DNA from 4 places in the Priestia sp. 40 genome. Region 1 is predicted to be linked to each of the others. Evidence: riboswitches for the same ligand, from Rfam matches in the RefSeq annotation. Region 1 holds a riboswitch; each other region holds the start of a gene.
The links. Region 1 has a riboswitch for S-adenosylmethionine ahead of ACO1DI_RS20470 (trans-sulfuration enzyme family protein). Riboswitches for the same ligand answer to the same signal wherever they lie in the genome.
Positions count from the first base shown of each region.

Region 2: another riboswitch for S-adenosylmethionine. It lies ahead of ACO1DI_RS22275 (5-methyltetrahydropteroyltriglutamate--homocysteine S-methyltransferase); the one in region 1 lies ahead of ACO1DI_RS20470 (trans-sulfuration enzyme family protein).
Region 3: another riboswitch for S-adenosylmethionine. It lies ahead of ACO1DI_RS09320 (phosphoadenylyl-sulfate reductase); the one in region 1 lies ahead of ACO1DI_RS20470 (trans-sulfuration enzyme family protein).
Region 4: another riboswitch for S-adenosylmethionine. It lies ahead of ACO1DI_RS21090 (bifunctional homocysteine S-methyltransferase/methylenetetrahydrofolate reductase); the one in region 1 lies ahead of ACO1DI_RS20470 (trans-sulfuration enzyme family protein).

Region 1 covers NZ_JBMPZA010000017.1:147,887-153,438, forward strand. The annotation lists gene ACO1DI_RS20455 (SIMPL domain-containing protein) at 95-754, shown strand; gene ACO1DI_RS20460 (hypothetical protein) at 817-1,083, shown strand; gene ACO1DI_RS20465 (trans-sulfuration enzyme family protein) at 1,119-2,300, opposite strand; gene ACO1DI_RS20470 (trans-sulfuration enzyme family protein) at 2,284-3,429, opposite strand; SAM riboswitch class I at 3,500-3,617, opposite strand; gene ACO1DI_RS20475 (DUF2642 domain-containing protein) at 3,784-4,446, opposite strand; gene ACO1DI_RS20480 (hypothetical protein) at 4,488-4,793, opposite strand; gene ACO1DI_RS20485 (hypothetical protein) at 4,930-5,552, opposite strand, start outside.
Region 2 covers NZ_JBMPZA010000020.1:53,650-59,201, reverse strand. The annotation lists gene ACO1DI_RS22285 (Rpn family recombination-promoting nuclease/putative transposase) at 1-541, shown strand, start outside; gene ACO1DI_RS22280 (alpha/beta-type small acid-soluble spore protein) at 766-975, shown strand; gene ACO1DI_RS22275 (5-methyltetrahydropteroyltriglutamate--homocysteine S-methyltransferase) at 1,111-2,238, opposite strand; SAM riboswitch class I at 2,320-2,420, opposite strand; gene ACO1DI_RS22270 (hypothetical protein) at 2,919-3,251, opposite strand; gene ACO1DI_RS22265 (STAS domain-containing protein) at 3,451-4,287, opposite strand; gene ACO1DI_RS22260 (hypothetical protein) at 4,691-5,068, opposite strand; gene ACO1DI_RS22255 (membrane protein) at 5,086-5,552, opposite strand, start outside.
Region 3 covers NZ_JBMPZA010000005.1:1,581,098-1,586,649, reverse strand. The annotation lists gene ACO1DI_RS09330 (VOC family protein) at 1-137, opposite strand, end outside; gene cdaS (sporulation-specific diadenylate cyclase CdaS) at 235-861, opposite strand; SAM riboswitch class I at 1,175-1,277, shown strand; gene ACO1DI_RS09320 (phosphoadenylyl-sulfate reductase) at 1,532-2,245, shown strand; gene ACO1DI_RS09315 (inorganic phosphate transporter) at 2,265-3,344, shown strand; gene sat (sulfate adenylyltransferase) at 3,397-4,548, shown strand; gene cysC (adenylyl-sulfate kinase) at 4,561-5,160, shown strand; gene cobA (uroporphyrinogen-III C-methyltransferase) at 5,252-5,552, shown strand, end outside.
Region 4 covers NZ_JBMPZA010000017.1:264,661-270,212, forward strand. The annotation lists gene ACO1DI_RS21085 (amino acid/polyamine transporter II) at 100-1,134, opposite strand; SAM riboswitch class I at 1,467-1,573, shown strand; gene ACO1DI_RS21090 (bifunctional homocysteine S-methyltransferase/methylenetetrahydrofolate reductase) at 1,681-3,519, shown strand; gene metH (methionine synthase) at 3,520-5,552, shown strand, end outside.

The DNA.
Region 1 (5,552 bases):
ATTGAATTGATTTAGTTATATCTCAATCTCTTTTTGTTTTTAATCTCTCTTCCTTATCATATATATATTAAAGATTAATAAAGGAGGTTTTTGTATGCAACATTCTTATTTCCCTTATGAACCTACACAACAAATGCGCGTAGATACACAAAATAGAGAAATTAAAGTAATTGGTGAAGGAAGTGCTTCAGCCATTCCAAATGAAATTTCCATGACGATTGGAACGCGCACTGAAAACCGAGACGTTCAAGAAGCCTTAAAAGAAAATTCAGCTGTTTCAAATACTCTGCTGCAAGAGATAAAAAAACTTGGAATCAATGACCAACAAATTGAAACAGCTTCATTCACCATAAATCCTAAATATGATTACAGCGATGGAAAATCGACTCTTACAGGATACGAAGTACAGCATTTGTTTAGAGTAAGAGTACAGGATGTAAAACAAGCTGGCGATGTTTATAACGCTACGTTTTCAAGCGGAGCCAACGTAGCGCAAGATCTTCAATTCCACGTTACAAATGATGATAAATATGAACAAGAAGCGATAAGTAAAGCTTTGCTTAACGCTAAAGAAAAGGCCTTTACCATTGCCAACACGCTGCAGCTCCCTATTAACCAAACTCCCATTTTAATCGAAGAAGGCCCCGTCTATCAGTCATCTGGATCCTCGCCTAAGTTATTAGCAGCCTCTCCCCCTATTCAAGCTCAGTCCTTGACTGTATCTGCTTCTGTAAAAGTTACGTACACGTATTAATACTTATGGTAAACTATAGATTATTATAATGAAGAAACTAATCTAAAGGAGCTCTTTGCACAATGACTTCTGAACATTTACTAGCAGCTTATCAAACCCTATGGTTGAACCGTTCGTTCGCTTCTAAACAATCCATGACAAGTGAAGATCAGCTTCGCGAAGCCATTCTGAAAGATTTAAGAGATGAAATGACTCATCCGCGCGTCCGGCAAACACCGTATGTGAAATATCATCTTGGCATAAAAAGAATTCTAAACAGCAGTCTTTCCTCTGATGAAAAAGTTGCGCTTGCGTCCCTATACACAAACCTTTTAGATAGCTGTATATAACAAGAAAAAGGACTTCCTTGATGGAAGTCCTTTTTTTATTTAATTAACGCTTTTTCTTCTAAGCTTTGAAAAACAGCGTTAAAGTCTTGCTTCAAATCCTCGAATTCCTCTAACCCTACTGAAAGGCGAAGAAGTGAATCAGTAATTCCTTTTTCTTCCCGTACTTCTTTTGGGATACTTGCATGAGACATTGTTGCAGGATGCGTTAGAATGGATTCAACTGCACCTAGACTTACGCCAATTGAAGCCAATTTGACTCCTTGCAAAATATGTCGTGCTACTTTTTCATCCTGTACTTGGAAGGAAATCATAGCTCCGTATCCATTTGCTTGTTCTGAAATCAGTTTGTGGTCTGGATGACTTTTTAAGCCCGGGTAGTATACACGGCTCACTAGTGATTGTTCTTCAAGCCACTTGGCAAACTGCAGTGCTGTTTTTAACTGCTGATCTAAACGAACTTTTAATGTCTTAATTCCTCGAAGCAGTAAAAAACAATCCTGTGGCCCCAAGATAGCACCAAAAGCATTTTGTACAAACTTGACTTCTTCTGCTAGCTTTTCATCGCTTACTACAACTAAACCGCCAATGACGTCACTGTGGCCGCTGATATATTTTGTAGCACTATGAATCACAATATTTACACCAAGGTCAATCGGCTGCTGTAGATAAGGTGTTAAAAACGTGTTATCCACAATTGTAAGAAGATTGCGCTCCTTCGCCAAACTTGCTACTGCTTTAATATCGGTTACCTGTAAAAATGGATTTGAAGGGCTTTCGATATAAATAGCCTTCGTATCTTTTGTAATAGCTTCTTCTACTTTCTCAACCTTCGTTGTATCAACAAAAGTTGTTTTGATACCAAACTTTGAAAATAATCGTGTTAATACACGATATGTTCCGCCGTACGTATCGTGTGAAACTAAAATTTCATCCCCTGATTCAAAAATAGATAACACCGATGAGATAGCAGCCATACCTGATGAAAAAGCAAAACCAGCGTACCCATTTTCTAGCTGAGCAATGGTATTTTCTAAAGCCTCACGAGTTGGATTTCCTGAACGAGAATAGTCATAACGGCCGTTGTTCGTCTCATCTTCTTGGTTAAATGTAGATACCTGATAAATAGGTACGTTAACCGCTCCAAAATGACCGTCAATTCCTGTATTTGCATGAATTAAGTTCGTACCAAATCTATGTTTATTATTGTTGGTATGCATCAAATGCCTCCTTCAAATCTTTAATTAAATCATCTGCGTGCTCAATTCCAACTGATAATCGCAGTAAACAGTTTGTTACTCCGACACGATTTCTAATTTCTTCCGGAATATCAGCGTGTGTTTGACGAGCTGGGAATGTCATTAAACTTTCCACGCCTCCTAAGCTTTCTGCAAATGTAATAACTTTGACATTTTCTAAAAGTACTGACACGATGTCAGGGTGTGAGACAGCAAAAGAAATCATGCCTCCAAATCCAGTTGCTTGTTTCTTCATGATTTCATAGCCTGGATGTGTTTCAAGACCAGGGTAATACACTTTTTCCACGAGATCGTGAGCAGTAAGCCAATTTGCAATTTTCAGTGCGTTTTCGTTATGCTTTTCCATCCGAAGCGCTAGCGTCTTAACACCGCGTAATAACAACCAGCTATCCTGTGGACCTAAGATTGCCCCAGCTGCATTTTGATAAAAACGAATTTTCTCTCCTAAGCTACTACATCGAGCCACTACAAGACCAGCAACTACATCATTATGGCCCCCAATGTATTTACTTGCACTATGTATCACAATATCTGCTCCAAGCTCTAAAGGACGCTGATAGTAAGGGGACATGAAGGTATTGTCAACGATAGTAAGCAAATCATGCTGTTTAGCTAACGCAATTGCTTCTGGCAAATCAGTCACGTGCATCATTGGATTTGTAGGTGTTTCAATAAATAAAGCTTTCGTGTTGGGACGAAGCGCATCTTTTACTTGCTCGAGATGGGCTGTGTTGACGTACGAAACAGTAATTCCTTGCTCTGAAAAGATTTCATTTAGTACTCGGTACGTTCCTCCATATAAATCCTCTGATACAATTAAATGATCTCCGTTTTTAAATAGTGCTAAAACTGACATTACACCCGCCATTCCTGAAGCGAATGCTACTCCTACCTCTCCTTTTTCTAAAGCAGCAATTGCTTCTTCCAATGCTGTACGAGTAGGGTTTGCCGTACGTGCATAGTCAAATCCTGTACTTTGCCCTAAAGCAGGATGAGCAAATGTTGATGCTTGGTAAATGGGTGTTGTAATAGAACCTGTTGAAGGGTCACGACCTACTCCTGAACGAACTAATAAAGTTTCAATTTTCATCTATTTCTCTCCTTAACTCAAAATAAAAACACTCTTCACAGATGAAAGAGTGTTCGTTTATACACGATTTCTCTCATCTGTTAGAACAATACTGATGTTCCACAGGAATTAGCACCGTTCAAATGAATGTTTCATTTGATGGTTGCCGGGCATCGCAGGGCCAGTCCCTCCGCCACTCTTGATAAGAGTTCTATATAATTGTTGGTGGTTAACGTTTGTTGTTACTAACTTTAATAAAGATTTTCTTTATTGTCAACATAATTTTCTAAAAAATTTAAATCATCTTATTTGTTTATTCAATATACTTGTCCTGATAAGGACATAAAAAAAGAGACGACAGCGAGGTCTCTTTTTCTAAGGCAAGTGCACAGATTTTACGTGAGCTAACTTCCAATACATACTTTCTCCATTTGCCGTAATCAGTTCAACAATATTATTAGAAACTTCTTTAAGTACGCCAATCTTTTCTGATTGATCCCCTAAATCTAATACGACCAGTTGATTTTCATATTTTTTAAGCTGCTCTTCAAAATTTCTGACAAAAGGTGCAGAGGCAGGCCTTACTGGGAGCTCTTTGTCACTTAAAGAATAAGGGGTTAACTCATTACTGTAAGGGGTAAGCCATTTCAAATGATGCAGAGAAACAAAGACATTTTTATACACTGGAGAATAAAACACAAGATAATCATTCAGCACGCTTGTGATATAGCCGTGCAATGATTTCCCTCCTGTTACATAAATTTCAATAAACTTCCCTTTTGCCTGCTGTAAAATATTACGATAAGAAATCCGCTGACTTTCTTCTATTAAGTTCTCTTCTATTTCACGTAAAACCGTATAGTCTTCTTCCGATACTTCCCGCAAACGATGCATGTGTAAAAGAGGAATATACAAATAATCATGTCCATTATACAAAACCATAATATCTAATCCAAGATCAATAAGTCTGCCAACAAATGTCGTTTTACCTGAAATATCTAACTCTACAATTTTATTGATATAATTATTCATACTCATTCTGATTCTCCTCCTTTTTCTTATATGATAGAAAAGGTGCTTTATAAGCACCTTTTATGTTCCATTTCATCATGCTTTCCAACGATAATTTTTCGTTTTAATAACTTTCTCGGCCGGTGCTGAAGAGCGTGAACCCGTACGGCGTCCTCGAGAGCGATCGTCTGTGCGACCTCCTGTACGACGTCCTGTACGTCTTCCTGTACGGTCTCCTGTGCGGTCTCCTGTGCGGTCTCCTGTGCGACCTCCTGTACGTCTTCCTGTACGGTCTCCTGTACGGCCTCCTGTACGGCCTCCCGTACGGCCTCCTGTACGTTCTTCTGTAGATTCTGCAGCTTCAGTTTCTCCATTTTCTTCTGTTTGCTCGTTATTTTGATTGTTGTCGTTTTGCTTAAAAGCTCCTTTTGCTCCTACACAAATGGTTTTAACGTGTCTTGGCTGTAAGCGTAATACTTGATTGTTCTGAACAAGTGTAAATGTGCCGTTTCAACTTTGTACTAACACGCCCTCTACCGCTTCAGGTCCTCCATTATTGATTGATACCCATTTATGAGAAAGGTGTGCAAACAGATCGTTGAAACTCTTGGATTTCATATATTCTGGTTCTTGACTCACGGAGAGTTCATTTACAGATTGAGTAGTTTGATCTCCATTGTTGTTTTGATATTCACTTACACTCTTAACGTGGTCAGTGTTAATATAGATGATACCGTCATCCTCTGTGAGTAATACTATATAAGCAGATTCAAATGAACCTAAGACATCAAGAAGCTGACCTGCTTTTTTCTCAGGTCCACCTTGATTAACCTGCACATATTTAGTTTTCATTAATGATAAAGTTCCAGCAAAAGTTTTTCCTCGATATAATTCTAAGTCTGCACTAATTCCTGTAAACGTTTGTGCCGAATTTGACATAGTATCTTCAGTAATACTTTTTACATGCGCTAAGTGATAATATACAAGTGTATATTCTTGTTGATTATTATTTTGGTTGTTTTGGTTGTTTTGGTTGTTTTGGTTGTTTTGGTTGTTATTTTCACCATTATTGTTATTGTTGCTTTCTACTGCTAAGATTAAATAATCTGATTGCACGTCAACCAAATAACCCG
Region 2 (5,552 bases), on a different contig from region 1:
CTACGGAGAGCTTTGTAAAACCATCACCATCAATATTGTAAATTTCCGTTATTTATCTCATATTAATCATTATCATTCCACCTTCCAGTTATACGAACGTGAACAAAAATTACTCTTAACGGATATGATAGAAATTCATTTTATGGAACTACCTAAGTTATTGATTAAATGGCGTAACAGAGAGGTAGATCCACGAGAAGATCAACTTGTACGATGGTTATTATTGCTTGAAGCATCGGAAGATGAAGAAATCACTCAAGTATTGGAGGAGATTGCAATGCAAGAAGATCACGTGCTAAAAAAAGCGATAGATGAGTGGGAACGCGTAAGCCAAGATCCAGAAGTATTATTAGCTTATGAAGCCCGAAGAAAAGCATTATTAGATGAGAAATCAGCTTTGAAAAGAGCTGAAAGGAAAGGAAAAGAAGAAGCTATAAAGTTAATGGCCATTGGAATGATTCAAGAAGGTATAGCGAGTAATATAATCAGTAAATTGACAGGTCTTTCTGTAGAAGAAATCGAAAATCTTCGTCATCAATAAATAGAAAAAAGAGCCGTACTTAAAAGGTACGGCTCTTTTTTCGAACATGGCAAATATTGATTTTCATTACAAGGAAATGAAACATCTAATACCACTTTTTACAGTGTCATTTGTTTCTAAAAAATAGTATAGGAAGCACGTAAGAAAATAATACATCCATTATTTACTATGTATGTACTTCTTTTAAGATAGGAACTTTAAAAGAAACAAGGAGGTGACACAACATGGCAAACAACAAAAGCAGTAACAACAACGAGTTATTAGTATATGGTGCTGAACAAGCAATCGATCAAATGAAGTATGAAATTGCGAGCGAATTTGGTGTAAACCTTGGTGCTGACACAACTGCACGTGCAAACGGATCAGTAGGTGGTGAAATCACTAAGCGTCTTGTACAAATGGCTGAGCAACAACTTGGCGGCGGACGTTTCTAATAGAACTTTATAATAATGGCTGAAGGAAGAATGAACTTCATTCTTCCTTTTTTCGGTTATAAGATCCGCCCATTTATAGTATTTCAACACATCTAGAATGCTACTTATGTAAAATTAAAAAGCGATTCTCACTTTTTAGTTGGCTCCCCAGACATCTTGAGCAATTTTAATTATGTGACTAATTTTATTCCACTGTTCCTCTTCTGTTAATACATTTCCTTCTTCTGTACTTGCAAAGCCACATTGCGGACTCAATGACAAGTTAGCTAGAGGAACATACTGACTTGCTTCTTGAATTCTTTGCTTAATAACCTCAGTATCTTCTAGTGTAGGAAATTTAGATGTTACTAACCCTAAAACAACAGTTTGATTGTTACCTGTAAAGCTTTTTAATGGTTCAAAATCTCCTGAACGGTTATCATCATATTCAAGAAAAAGCCCATCTACATGTAAGTTAGCAAAGATTGCATCGGATATAGTATCATAGCCACCACTTGTGATATAAGTAGATCTAAAGTTTCCACGGCAAATATGCATAGTAATGAGCATATCTTCAGGCTTTTTAGAAATAGCATCATTTAAACAACTTACTCGAGTATTAATAATGTCTTTTACATCCATACCCAGCTTCTCAACAACCGCATTGATTCGTTCTTCAGAAACAAAATCAATCCACGAAGTATCGTCTAATTGTAGATAACGGCAGCCTGCGTCGTAAAAGGCTTGAATCGCTTTCTGATAAGCAGCCACAGTATCATGATAAAATTGATCTCTGTTTCCATTGTAATATGTATCTTCTTGAATTCGAGTAAATAACATGTTTGGGCTTGGAAGTGAGAATTTAGCGACTTGGCTTCCATCACCATGGCGTTCGACAGCTTCTTTTAAAAACGTGAAATGTTCTACCATATAATGATGATTGAAGTCTACTTTACCTACTACCTTAATCGCGTTATTTTTGGTTTTTGCACCCTTGAATTGGCTGATATATTCTGTCTCAAACTGCTCTACACCTTCTAAGCCTGATAAGAAGTCCAAATGCCACCAAGAACGTCTAAATTCACCGTCCGTGATAGATTTAAGACCTACTTCAATTTGCTTCTGGACAAGCTTTTCAATTTCTTTATCCTCTACAGATTTTAGATCGGCTTCATTAATTGTACCATTTGCATACGCTTTTCTTGCTTCTTTAAGGGGAGTTGTGCGTAAAAAGCTGCCTACGTGATCAGCTTTAAATGGAGCCTTCACTAGTGTCTTTGTCATGAGTTTGTTTCCTTCTTTCTTTTTAAAATAAAAAACCTCTTCTTAAAAATAAGAAGAGGTTAATAATCGTTATGGGTTCTCTTCTTATCTTCAAGCAAATTGCTACTGGAATTGGCACAGTACTTTAACAGTCTGTTGCCGAGGCTTCCTAGGGCCAGTCCCTCCACCTCTCGAGATAAGAATATTCAATTTATTTAACTAGAAGAAATATTACACTTGTTTTCTTAGCTTGTCAACAAAAAATTGGAAAATCAGAAATAGCACATCTCTTATCTCATTACTTCCTCATTACCTACTACAGTAAGGGTTCTTCTTTGTTTTTGGGTTGGACAGGAAAGCTTATCGCAATAGCTACATAGTATTTAAAGAATTTGGCTCCATTACCTAATTGTTATTTATCTTCACCAATTGTATTAAAAAAATATCTGACTCCATTATACCTAGCCTCTTCATTGCACTTTGCAAGGAGCGCTATTCCTCACTTCTAATTTCTCTCTTTGATTCATTTCTTAGAGCGAATACGCTAAACCAATCTTTCATATAGTCACATCTTCTTACAAATACGAAAAGAGCAACCATCATATACTGGCTGCTCTCTCCTAGCAAAAATGCACTCACATCAATGTGAATGTGAACGTATTCATATTACAGCACTTCATTGATAAAAAAAGAAATAATTTCTATTTGCCTTTATACATAGTTAATCGTTCTTTTGCTAAATTAATTAATTCCTTTAACTCTTCAACAGATTGCTTGTTATTACAATCGTTTAATAAATCTATTGTATCTTGCAAAAATTGCTCTCTTCTTTTTACCCTTTTATATTCAGCCCTATATTCTTCTGCCATCCTTGCTGTTCGAGTAGACCCCTGACGAGGAGTGGGAACTTTTTCAAAATCTGAGGTACGAGATTTTTTATCTTTTTCATCAAGCATAGCGTTTTCTGGATTCCTATTCCTCAATCCTGATTGACCCAAAATACTCCTTGCAGCTCGTTCTCTTCCAATGGCCATTGTCATTTCCCCTCTCTGGAATTAAGATTTGAGATAAAACGTCTTGTACAGATTCAATAACAATAAAATAAACCCTTCTTTTGATAAGTTAAATTACTAATTTCAATTGATGCTTAGTTACTAGCTATTCCGTCTTTATTTCTATCCAACAATAAGAAGACTACCTTCCATTGGTAGTCTTCCTGCTGCTATAATTCTTTTACCTTATATGCAAAAGGTCACTTACTGCGTCCTTTAGTTTTCCATAGGTTCTTATTTTACTGAAGTCTATACCCAATTGAACGGCTGTTAAAGCAATTTCTGGACGGATACCTGTAATCGTTGTATCAATTCCTAGCAATTCTAACATGTTTACGACTTGAAACAATTCATTGGTCATCATTGTATCAATGGAAGGTACACCTGATAGATCAATGATTAGGCAAGACAATTCAAGGTCTTTTGCCTGCATCATAATTTTTCCCGCAAAGTCATTGCTCTTATAGTCATCGATCTGACCAATTATAGGAAGAACACCAACTGTATCTGAAATACTAATGATTGGTGTACTCAGTTCTGAAATTAGCTTTTTTTGAGCATATACTTGCGCCTCTGCTACTTGTCCATAATACATGGTAAAGAGTTCAATCATCCGGTCAAAGGCTTCGTTTAAGGTTCTGTTCCATAGAATAATATCTTGTTGTGTAATACTAGACTGTTGGAGGCTTATAAATGCTTCAACCTTGTTAAGAAAAATAGCACGAAACTTTTTGAAATGACGGATACTCAGGTAAAGAGGATTCCCTAAGCGAGCTCGTTTGGTTGCAATCTCTTGGGCCCAACCACTAAGATTTTTAAAAGATCCATCCTTTAGGACCTTCACTATTGTACGGGTAAAATAGTGATTTTGTTCTCGAAGGTATTCAGTTACCTCTGGAGAAGCATCAGCTGTATAAACAGAATTTTCTTCTATCTCTCGAGAATCTAACCACTCTTGAGCCATTTCATTCACATGTTGTAATAAAAAATCATGTAATTCTTGAGTCATTTTATCCATAGCGTTTTCCCCTTTGATGATAGATAACTTTATCTTTCCCTTTTATTGAGCACAGAAAACATAACTACTATTCAACACACGGATACTTATTTTAAGGTATGGTACGTTCATGCGAGGGAGCGTTTCTGGGGTACCTCTTTAGTTTTATAGACGAATTGCTTAAGTTAAACAATAAAATGAGGTTAGTTTATTCTCAACTGAAATCCATTAATCCTGCTGTTTGTTAGGTGCTTTTTTATATGAATGCTAAAATATAAAAAAAGCAAGTAAATTTTAAAATTTATAATTGTTCCTATATAAAACATTTCACCTTGATTATTATTAAAGGCTAGTATCTGTTTGATCATGGTTTAGGTGAACCACAAAAAGAAAACCACTAGAATGGCTCTAGTGGTTTTCCTTTTTAAAAGTCGCTATATTCTTCTAAGTCGTCATCGTCTAATGAGCCAGATATATTTTCTAAATCTGCAATCTTTCCTTCTTTCAGTTGAGGAACCTTTGAAGGCTCTTCTTCTTTAAAAGTATTGCTTCCTACAAAACCCGTTGTTTGGGCTAATACCTTTAATTCAGATAGTTCATTCTTAATATGCTCAAACATTTCGTAGGTTTTTTTATCTTCCCTTGCTTTTCTTCCAGTAGATGAATCATCTAAATCACGTAGAATTAAAGACGAAATATAATCTCCTAACTTACGCGATTTAGCATATGTAGCCAGTTGATTATACACTTCATCGCTCAATCGATTTGTCTTAATGGTAAACGCATTTTGGCGTTCTGACATCCTTATCACCTACGTTGTTAGGATTTAACGGCTTTTTTCTCTGCTGCTTGCTTCTTCTGAACGTAACCAATACTACGAATCTCTAAACCAAATAAATTTAAGTGACGGCTATCTTGAGGAACCTTATGGTACTTGTCTGTACGTTCTTCTCCAATTTTTTCACGCATACTATTCATGATAGCAACTTCTAAAGTAGGAGCTACCCCTCCACAGTACACGTATTTACGCACTTTGTTCGCTGGAGGTGGTGCAACATCATTTAACTTAGCCAATAAGATCTCTACATATTCTCGAAGAGAAGACTTGATTGTATTTGTTAAATCAATGGATTCGCCTGTGTTTTCGTTTTTTAATACAAACTTTTGTTTGCCGTAGTTATCAAGAATAAATTGATCAAACGCACGTAAGTCTGTAAACAGTTCTAGGAATTTCTCTTTACGCAATTTATCGATATGCGCTAAATAAGGGATGCCTTCAATGCTTT
Region 3 (5,552 bases), on a different contig from region 1:
AAAGCTAGCTTCAAAGACGGATCGGTATGTGGTAGTGTTTCGATGAGCTCTAATCCCACCTTTTGTGTATAGAACTCAATAGATTTTTCTATATCCTTTACTTGAACGCCTACATGTTCAAATTTTAAAATTGCCATATGCATCACCCGTATCTATAGTATGTAAAAACTATGAAATATATTAAAGAGAAAGGATATAGAAGTCAAGATAGGGCTGCTTATCAGGAAAGGGCTCTTAAATCATATTTTTGCTGGAGTGAATAGGGTAGAGGCTTCCATCAAGCGCAAACGAAATTTTGCCTGTTTCTTCAGATACAACTAAAATTAATGCATCCGATTTTTCTGACATTCCAATGGCTGCACGGTGACGTGTTCCCAATTTTTTGTTCGTTGAAATAATAGACGAGAGAGGTAAAACATTAGCAGCCGAAATAAGCTGATTATTTCTAATTAGGACAGCTCCGTCATGTAAGGGTGTTCCTGGATAGAACAGCGTCTCAACTAGCGTAGCGCTGACAGGAGCTTGAATAGGCATTCCTTTTTGAATAAGAGGATCTACATTTTGTTCCCGTTCAATGACAATTAAAGCGCCGTGACGTTTCTCAGAGAGGTTATGAATAGCTAAGGACAGAGCAGCATATTCAAATGTATAAGGCGATAAGTAATGACGCAAGTAATAAGAGGCGGCCGTAGCTTGAACATCTTGAAATAACCTTCTCATCTCCTCAAAATCACATAGGATACAATGATCACTCGTGTCTAAATGTTTAATTAAATTAGAGGCTTCAGTTGAAATCTGCTGTAAATATGTTCGTACATTATTTTTAATTGTATCGTCTAATTGAAAGGGTTGTCTCTCCATCTTATATAGCTCCTATCTGTCAGTCAGTGTTATCTGTAATGTGTGCTAATGTGGGTGAATTATCCGTAAAGCTTATAAATCCGCTATTAATTTTATAGAGAGATTTTGCGTTTTATTTAGCAAGAGAACATCAAAAGTTGGAGAAAAAAGAAAGCGTTTTATAAACTGATATGTTCACATTTGGGTTAAATTTACATATGTTGTTTTAAATAAAAGTATAGATATTTCTGTGAATTTAAAGTATAGTTTTCTTATCGGATATATGATTTTTAATGTTGACAAATATTCTAAATATGCTAAAATTTTTAAAAAATGCTTATCAAGAGTGGTGGAGGGATCTGGCCCGCTGAACCCCGGCAACCTGCTTAGCAAGGTGCTAATTCCAGCAAAGTGTGTATCATTTTGAAAGATAAGGTGAAAATTTATTGCCTACCCAGTCTTTCAATACGGAAGACTTTTTATTTTGATATAGCGCAAGCGATAATTTGAGAAGGGAAACCAATGACTGTAAACCCCGACTTAAAACAAATTTTTGAACACGCCGAAGCAAAGTAAGAATTAAATAGTTTCGCTGACTAGACACACTAGAGGCGGTTTTATCCAATTCTAGTGGGTAAAACCGTCTTTTTTTATTGGATAACGCGGATAACTAAGAATTGGAGTGGAGAAAATGGCAGACTTATATACGTACGAAAACTGGAGCGATACATTTCCAGAGTTCGACAGTAAAGATGAAACAAAAGGAGCCCTTTCAGCATTGCGGTGGGCGTATGATACCTACGGAGATTCAATTATTTATGCGTCAAGCTTTGGGATCGAAGGAATCGTGTTAATTGATTTAATTTCAAAAGTGAAAAAAGACGCTGAAATTGTCTTTTTAGATACAGGCGTTCATTTTAAAGAAACATATGAAGTGATTGATGCAATTAAAGAACGCTTCCCTGATTTACGTATTCATATGAAAAAGCCGGATTTAACTCTTGCAGAACAAGCTGAAAAACATGGAGATGAGCTTTGGAAGAGTCAGCCTAACTTATGCTGTCAAATTCGAAAAATCATTCCGCTAAGAGAATCCCTTGCTCCTTATGATGCGTGGATTTCCGGTTTGAGACGCGAGCAGTCTGAGTCTCGTGCCAACACGAATTATTTTAATAAAGATGAGAAATTCAAGAAGGTGAAAGTTTGTCCGTTAATTCATTGGTCATGGAAAGAAATTTGGCGCTATGTGTATAAGCATGATTTGCCGTACAACAAACTTCATGATCAAGGCTACCCAAGTATCGGCTGTGAGCCCTGTACCGCACCTGCCTATAATGTAGACGATTTACGTTCAGGAAGATGGGCGGGTACACAAAAAGTTGAGTGCGGATTACACGAATCTTAAATACGAAAGAGCTGAATAAATGATGCTTTTATATGTTGCCTTTATCATTGCGCTTTTTTTTGCAATGAATATTGGGGCAAGCGGTGCAGCAGCTGCTATGGGCGTTTCATACGGCTCCGGTGCAATTAAAAAGCGAAGAGTGGCCCTGTTCATCTGTGCTGTAGGAATTGTGCTCGGAGCTGTTACCGGAGGCGGTGAGGTGGTAAAAACCATCAGTTCAGGTATCATACCTGAAAAACTGCTGTCAGTAGAATTAGTTATTATCATTCTGGCTGCTGCAACGCTGTCACTCTTTTTCGCGAATTTGATTGGTATCCCTCTATCAACAAGTGAAGTAACAGTTGGCTCAGTTGTTGGAGTAGGAGTAGCTTATCAATCTCTGTATGTAGAAAAACTTTTAATTGTCATGTCTTTTTGGATTATTGTTCCGCTAGTTTCATTTGTCATTGCTTTTTTGATTGGGAAAGTGATAAAACGCAGAGCGCATAAAAAAGAAGCAGAGGGAAAGTGGAAAAGAGTTTTAACGATTTTAGTTATAGCGACGGGATTCTTTGAAGCCTTCTCAGCTGGAATGAATAATGTGGCAAATGCTGTCGGTCCTCTAGTAGGAGCTGGGTTAATGGATGCTACAACGGGTGTCATAGCAGGAGGATTGGCGGTGGCACTCGGAGCTCTTTTACTAGGAGGCCGAGTTATTGAAACAAACGGAAAAAAAATTACTCGCTATTCTGTAGGGGAAGGCTGCATTATTTCAGGTACTGGTGCTTCTCTTGTTACAGCAGCTTCACTGTTTGGTTTGCCAGTACCGCTTACACAGGTCACTACGTCTTCTATTATTGGGATAGGCGCAGCGAAAACGGGATTTACGAAAGAACAGCGCGAAGTGGTCATTCAAATGTTAAAGGTTTGGGTGGTATCCCCTGTATTTTCACTCGTAATCTCATATGTTCTTGTGAAATTAGTACTTGAAAGCGACTTATATTCATTTGTGGTGCTAGCTAGTGGCTGCATTGCCACAGCAGGTGTTCTAAGCTTAGCTAGAACGACTAGAAGAAAAAGAGCAAGCTTGCAGTCGGAAAAAGAAAAAATGACTGCGTGATTCAATTGCTTTTTATTATATTGTGTTAATTACTTAAGGAGGATTTTACAAAATGACAACAATTCAAGCACACGGTGGAGAATTAATTAATTTATATCAACCAACATATGACTACACTTCACTAACAAAAGAAATTGAAGTAGACAACATGGCTCTAAGTGATTTAGAACTAATTGGAATTGGTGCTTACAGCCCAATTACAGGGTTTTTAGGAGAAAAAGATTATCAATCAGTTGTTGAAAATATGCGTCTAGCAGATGGAACTGTATGGAGTATTCCTATTACTCTTCCCGTAACAGAAGAGCAAGCTAAAGAATTAAACATTGGCGACAAAGTAAAACTAGTTCAAAGCGGTGTGACATATGGTGTTCTAGAAGTTTCTGAGGTATATACGCCAAATAAAGAAAAAGAAGCGGAAAATGTGTACCGCACAGCAGAACTTGCCCACCCTGGTGTGAAGAAAATGATGGAACGCCCAAATGTATATGTAGCAGGTCCAATCGTACTTGTAGAACGTACACCTAAAACGCGTTTTGAAAAATATTACCTAGATCCAACTGAAACAAGAGCAGCATTTGAAGAACGCGGTTGGAAAACGGTTGTTGGATTCCAAACTCGTAACCCTGTTCACCGTGCGCACGAATATATTCAAAAAACGGCATTAGAAATTGTAGACGGCCTGTTCTTAAATCCTCTTGTAGGAGAAACAAAGTCAGATGATATCCCAGCAGATATCCGTATGGAAAGTTATGAAGTACTTTTAGAGAACTATTATCCTAGCGATCGTGTAGCTTTAGCAGTTTTCCCTGCTGCGATGCGTTATGCTGGACCTAGAGAAGCGATTTTTCATGCAATGGTTCGAAAAAACTTTGGATGCACGCATTTCATTGTAGGTCGTGATCACGCTGGTGTTGGTGACTACTACGGAACATATGATGCACAAAAAATCTTCAGTAACTTTACAGCAGATGAATTAGGAATTACACCTTTATTCTTTGAACACAGCTTCTACTGCAAGAAGTGTGAAGCGATGGCATCAACGAAAACGTGCCCTCACAGCAAGGAAGATCATATGATTCTATCTGGAACAAAGGTACGTGAAATGCTTCGAAACGGAGAAGTGCCACCAAGCACATTCAGCCGTAAAGAAGTAATTGAAGTGTTAATTAAAGGATTAGCAAAACAAAAAGTATCTTCAAAATAAGGAGCGGTTGAAGTGAGCAAATCAACAAACATTACGTGGCATGATGCTGGAATTACAAAAGAGGAAAGACGCGAGCAAAATAATCATCACAGTTTTGTATTATGGTTTACAGGTCTTTCGGGTTCAGGTAAATCTACCGTAGCAAACGCAGTGGCAAAAGCGCTTTTTGATAAAAATATTCGCAACTATGTATTAGATGGTGACAATGTTCGGTTCGGCTTAAATAAGAATCTAGGGTTTTCTGCTGAAGATCGTACAGAAAATATTCGCCGTATCGGTGAGGTTTCTAAGCTATTTGTAGACAGCGGTCAAGTGGTACTAACAGCATTTATCTCTCCATTCCAAGAGGACCGCGCTCAAGTGCGTGAGATCTTAGAGGGGAATGAATTTTTGGAAGTATACGTGGAGTGTCCGTTAGAAGAATGTGAAAAAAGAGATCCAAAAGGCCTTTACAAAAAAGCAAGAAGCGGAGAAATTCGTGATTTTACAGGAATTGATTCTCCGTATGAGTCACCGGCTAACCCTGAATTAACAATTAATACAAGCACACAGTCTGTAGAAGAATGTGTACAAACTGTTATTGAATATTTAGCTAACCGAAAATTTATCTAAATGACAGCGGACTTTGTCCGCTGTTCTAATTCAACTTGAAATTTGGGAGCATTGCGGAGACGTGGAAATGATGGAAGGGTGAAAGGCATTCATGGGGAAAGTATATCTAGTCGGTGCAGGGCCGGGAGATCCAGATTTAATTACATTAAAAGGGTTGAAAGCAATTCAGCAAGCAGATGTTATCTTATATGATCGTTTAGTGAATAAGGACCTGCTGGAGTATGCTAAAAGTGATGCAGATATCATTTACTGCGGAAAGCTTCCAAACTATCATACCCTCAAGCAAGAAACAATTAACAACTTTTTAGTGAAATTCGCTAAAAAAGGAAAAATTGTAACGCGCTTAAAAGGCGGAGATCCATTTGTTTTCGGACGCGGAGGGGAAGAAGCAG
Region 4 (5,552 bases), 120 kb from region 1:
CTGCTAGAGTCTTATTTGTTTTACATTATAGCAAAGTAAAATCGACTTGTCACATCATTTAACTTCGTTTTTTCACATCTGTTCTTTAAAATCCAGCTTTTAGCTTATTTTTTCTTTTTTAATACATAGCATCCATACAAAGGCTAGTCCAATATAGCCAAATATCGGATACAAAAACTCAAGAAGCTGAGCATATCCAAATTGCCCGATAATAAAGCATGCCAAGATAATAAACGCAAAAGCTTGCTTATCATTCAGGGGAAGAAATGATTGAAGCTGCTTAGCGATTCCAAATACATTTCCAATCAATGTAGTAAAAATCTCACCTAACACAACTACCGTAAATAAAACATTCACCCACGCTGAGATATTTTTAACAACGGCACTCATCGGAATATCAAGTTGAAATGAATAAGGCAAATTGGAAAGAGCAAGATGCGTAGAAACAAGCATAAACGTAAGTACACACCCTCCTATTACGGCCCCTTTTTTAATCACGCTCCTATCTTTCACAGAGCTTCCTAATGGAACCAAAACGGCCTGAGCCAAAGCTAGATTTAGGGAAATATATAAAAAGGGACTAACCGCCCACTTCCACTGTGTGACGAGCGTTAAGTCTGGCTTCGTTTGAATCAGTGAGAAATAGCTGACATTTGGCACAAAGATGATAAAAGCAAATGAAAGCATCATCGGCACAACAAGAGAATTAACCATTAAAATACCGTTAATTCCTCTTGCGATAAATATATAAGTTAAAACAATTGTACAAATCATCCCAACAGGAGGCCACAGCCCGAACTGTTCTTTTCCTATTGCCCCCGTACTCGCTAGCATGACTGAAGTTACTCCAAATAAAATGACGATCATTACACCGTTTACCGCTTTTCCAAGTACATCACCAAATAAATATGTATTAAGCTGCTGATAAGAAGAAGCCCCAATTGCGTGCGAAAGCAGCATCATTTTCGAACCTAGCCAAATAAAAAACAAGCCGCTGACCAAAATTCCAACCATTCCAAGTTCCCCGTACTGTGTAAAAAATTGAACAATTTCCTTGCCTGTTGCAAAACCGGCTCCTACAACGGTGCCTACATACGTAGCAGCAACCTGCAGCGTGAGTTTCCACCTTTTCATGCCCATCACCCTTCTACCCTTCATAGTTCACTATATGTAGAAACGGTTAAAAAAAGACGAGCCTTTTATATGTAAATCCTCGCCTCACCCGGTGCTGTGCCTTTTTCGTTTTTTTATTTCCTTCTTGTTTTTTTCATGAAAACCCTTTATCCCTTAACATAACGGCAGTTTTCAAACAAAATATACGGATATTTTCCCTTTAGCTTTTAAATTTTCCTCAATATTTGCTGGAAATTCACAATTTACTGTTGTATAATTTCTAAAAATCAGATAAATTATTAAATAAGTATTCTTTCTATTTAAAAAAATATGTTTCAATTATATACAATTGATTCTTATCATGAGAGGTGGAGGGACTGGCCCTTTGAAACCTCAGCAACCAGTCGTTGGAGACATGGTGCTAAATCCAGCAAGCAATTTATTGCTTGGAAGATAAGAAGGCGAAAAAAGTCTTCTTCTTAAGAAGACTTTTTCTATTTTATCGGCATATTGCATAAAACGAATCACTCGTGAAATAGAAGCGGAACAATTTAAGGAGGTTTTGACATGGGGTTACTTGAAGATTTAAAGTCTAAAATTTTAATTGGGGATGGTGCCACTGGTACCCTCCTTTACTCACACGGTATTGACAGCTGTTTTGAAGAACTAAACATCACAAAACCAGAAGAGGTTTCTCGTATTCACAGAGCCTATGTAGAAGCTGGTGCAAACGTTATTCAAACAAATACGTACGCTGCTAATTATCAAAAACTTGCCCGTTATGGATTAGAAGATTCAGTCAAAGACATCAATGTTGCTGGTGTAAAATTAGCGAAACAAGCTGCAAAAGATCAGGCTTACGTGGTTGGTACACTCGGCGGAATTCGTTCTTTCCAAAAAAACGCTATTAGTTTAGAAGAGGTTAAGCGAAGCATTCGTGAACAAATGTTTTGGCTTTTAAATGAAGGCGTGGATGGCCTTTTATTTGAAACATACTATGATTTCGAAGAATTAAAGACCGTTCTTACACTGGCAAGAAAAGAAACGGATAAGCCTATTATCACCCACGTTTCCCTGCATGATATTGGCGTACTGCAAGATGGGCGTCCTTTAGCAGATGCATTAAAAGAATTAGAAGACTTGGGAGCAGATGTTGTCGGGCTAAACTGCCGTTTAGGTCCTTATCATATGATTCAGTCTCTTGAAGAAGTACCGCTTCCTGATCGAGCTTTCTTATCTGCTTACCCTAATGCCAGCCTTCCGGCGTATGTAGAAGGAAAGCTGGAATATGAAACAAATGAAGACTACTTTGTAGAAAGCGCGCGTTTATTCCGCGAACAAGGGGTTCGCTTAATTGGAGGATGCTGCGGTACAACACCAGCCCACGTACGCGCAATGTCATCTGCCTTAAAAGATTTGCCTCCGATTACAAGTAAAGTCGTTAAAATGAGACCAGCCGTTACGGTTCAAGAGCGTGAGCAGCAGGATAAACCTCATATGCATGAAATTGTGAAAAAGCGCCGCTCGGTTATCGTCGAGCTAGATCCACCTAAACAGCTTGGCCCGACGAAATTTTTAGAAGGCGCAAAAGCACTTGATAAAGTCGGCGTAGATGCTATTACATTAGCTGATAATTCTCTTGCCTCACCTCGCATCAGCAACTTGGCAATGGCAACACTGATGCAGCAAGAAACAAAAGCACGACCGCTTATTCATATTACCTGTCGCGACCGAAATTTAATTGGACTTCAATCTCATTTAATGGGACTTCATACGCTAGGAATGAATCAAGTGCTTGCGATTACCGGTGATCCGTCAAAAGTTGGCGATTTCCCTGGTGCCACTTCGGTCTACGATCTATCTTCATTTGACTTGATTAGTTTAATCGCTCAGTTTAATGAAGGACTATCTTATTCCGGCAAACCGCTTGGTCAAAAAACCAATTTTTCCATTGCAGCCGCCTTTAACCCAAACGTGCGTCACTTAGACCGAGCCGTTCAGCGCTTGGAGAAGAAAATCGACTGCGGGGCTCACTATTTCATTACTCAGCCTCTCTATTCAACTAAGCAAATTGAAGAGGTATATGAAGCAACCAAACATTTAACAACACCGGTATACATCGGGATCATGCCGTTAACAAGCGCAAGAAATGCGCGATTTATTCACCATGAAGTACCTGGAATTAAATTATCCGAAGATATTCTAGAGCGAATGGACGCAACGGGAAATGACCGAATTCGCGGTGAAGTCGAAGGCCTTGCGATTGCAAAAAACTTAATTGATACAGCATATGAGCTATTTGACGGTATTTACTTAATTACGCCGTTTATGCGCTATGAAATGACCGAAATTCTAACACGCTATATTCATGACAAGCAACTTGTTACATCAGAAAGGAAGATATAAATGAGCTCACTTATCGAACAACAACTAAAGAAGCGAATACTCGTCATCGATGGAGCAATGGGAACGATGATTCAAGATGCTGATTTAACCGCTGAAGATTTTGGCGGCGAAGAATATGAAGGCTGCAACGAATATTTGACTCGAACAGCGCCTCATGTCATTCAGCGCATTCATGAAGAGTACTTTGCAGCAGGTGCTGACATCATTGAAACCAATACGTTTGGCTCAACATCTACCGTACTTGATGAATACGATTTAGGTCACTTGGCGTATGAATTGAATATCGAAGCTGTGAAGCTTGCTTGTGCAGCCCGCGATAAATATTCAACTCCCGAATGGCCTAGGTTCGTAGCTGGAGCTATCGGTCCTACCACTAAAACGCTCTCTGTTACCGGAGGCATTACATTCCCTGAACTAGTAGAATCGTACGAAGAGCAAGCTCGAGGTTTGTTAGACGGCGGCGTTGACTTGCTTTTAGTCGAAACCTGTCAAGACATGCTGAACGTAAAAGCCGCATTTCTAGGCATCACAGCAGCGTTTGAAAAACTAAAAACCGAAGTTCCTATTATGATTTCAGGAACAATTGAGCCTATGGGAACAACTCTCGCTGGTCAAGATATCGAATCTTTTTACTTATCACTGGAACACATGAAGCCACTTTCAGTCGGACTTAACTGCGCGACAGGCCCTGAATTTATGACGGATCATATTCGCTCTCTTTCAGACCTAGCCACTTCAGCAGTTAGCTGTTATCCAAACGCTGGACTTCCGGATGAAGAAGGCAATTATCATGAATCCCCTGAGCTGCTTGCTCAAAAAATTAAAGGGTTTGCTGATAAAGGCTGGCTGAACTTTGTAGGCGGATGCTGTGGTACAACGCCTGCTCATATTAAAGCACTGGCTGAAGCGGTAAAAGAGGTTGCGCCTCGTTCGCTTGATCGCTCCGAGCATAACCATGCTGTAACCGGTATTGAACCACTTGTATATGACGATTCTATGCGCCCTCTTTTTGTGGGAGAACGTACGAATGTAATCGGTTCTCGCAAGTTCAAACGCCTGATTGCGGAAGGAAAAATTGAAGAAGCATCTGAAATTGCGCGTGCTCAGGTTAAAAATGGTGCTCACGTTATTGATATTTGCTTAGCAGATCCAGACCGTGAAGAAATGGAAGATATGGAGGAGTTTATTCAAGAAGTTGTAAAAAAAGTGAAGGTTCCTCTTGTAATCGATTCAACCGATGAGAAAGTTATTGAAAAAGCTTTAACGTACTCACAAGGTAAGGTCATTATTAACTCCATTAACTTAGAAGATGGTGAAGAGCGTTTTGATGCAATCTTACCGCTAGTAAAAAAATTCGGTGCAGCTCTGGTTGTCGGTACAATCGATGAAACAGGCATGGCCGTTACTGCAGAACGAAAAGTAGAGATTGCTAAACGCTCACATGATTTGCTTGTTGAAAAACATGGCTTTAATCCAAAAGATATTATTTTTGACCCTCTTGTGTTTCCTGTAGGGACTGGTGATGAACAATATATTGGTTCTGCTGAAGAAACAGTTAAGGGAATTAAAATGATTAAAGAAGCCCTGCCTGATTGCCTGACCATTCTTGGCGTAAGTAACGTGTCATTCGGTCTTCCTCCAGTCGGACGTGAAGTACTAAATGCCGTTTACCTTTATCACTGTACGCAGGCTGGACTCGATTATGCCATTGTTAACACCGAAAAATTAGAGCGCTATGCTTCTATTCCAGAAGCTGAAATTGAGCTTGCTAATGCGTTATTATTTAACACAACTGATGAAACGCTAAGCACGTTTACCGACTTTTATCGTGATAAAAAGAAAGAAGCAAAAGTAGAAATTTCTACGTTAACACTCGAAGAACGATTGGCAATGTATATTGTCGAAGGTACAAAAGAAGGATTGCTTCCTGATTTAGAACAGGCTTTAGCTCAGTATGATGATCCGTTAGATATTATTAACGGACCGCTTATGGAGGGGATGGCGGAAGTCGGACGTTTGTTTAATGACAACCA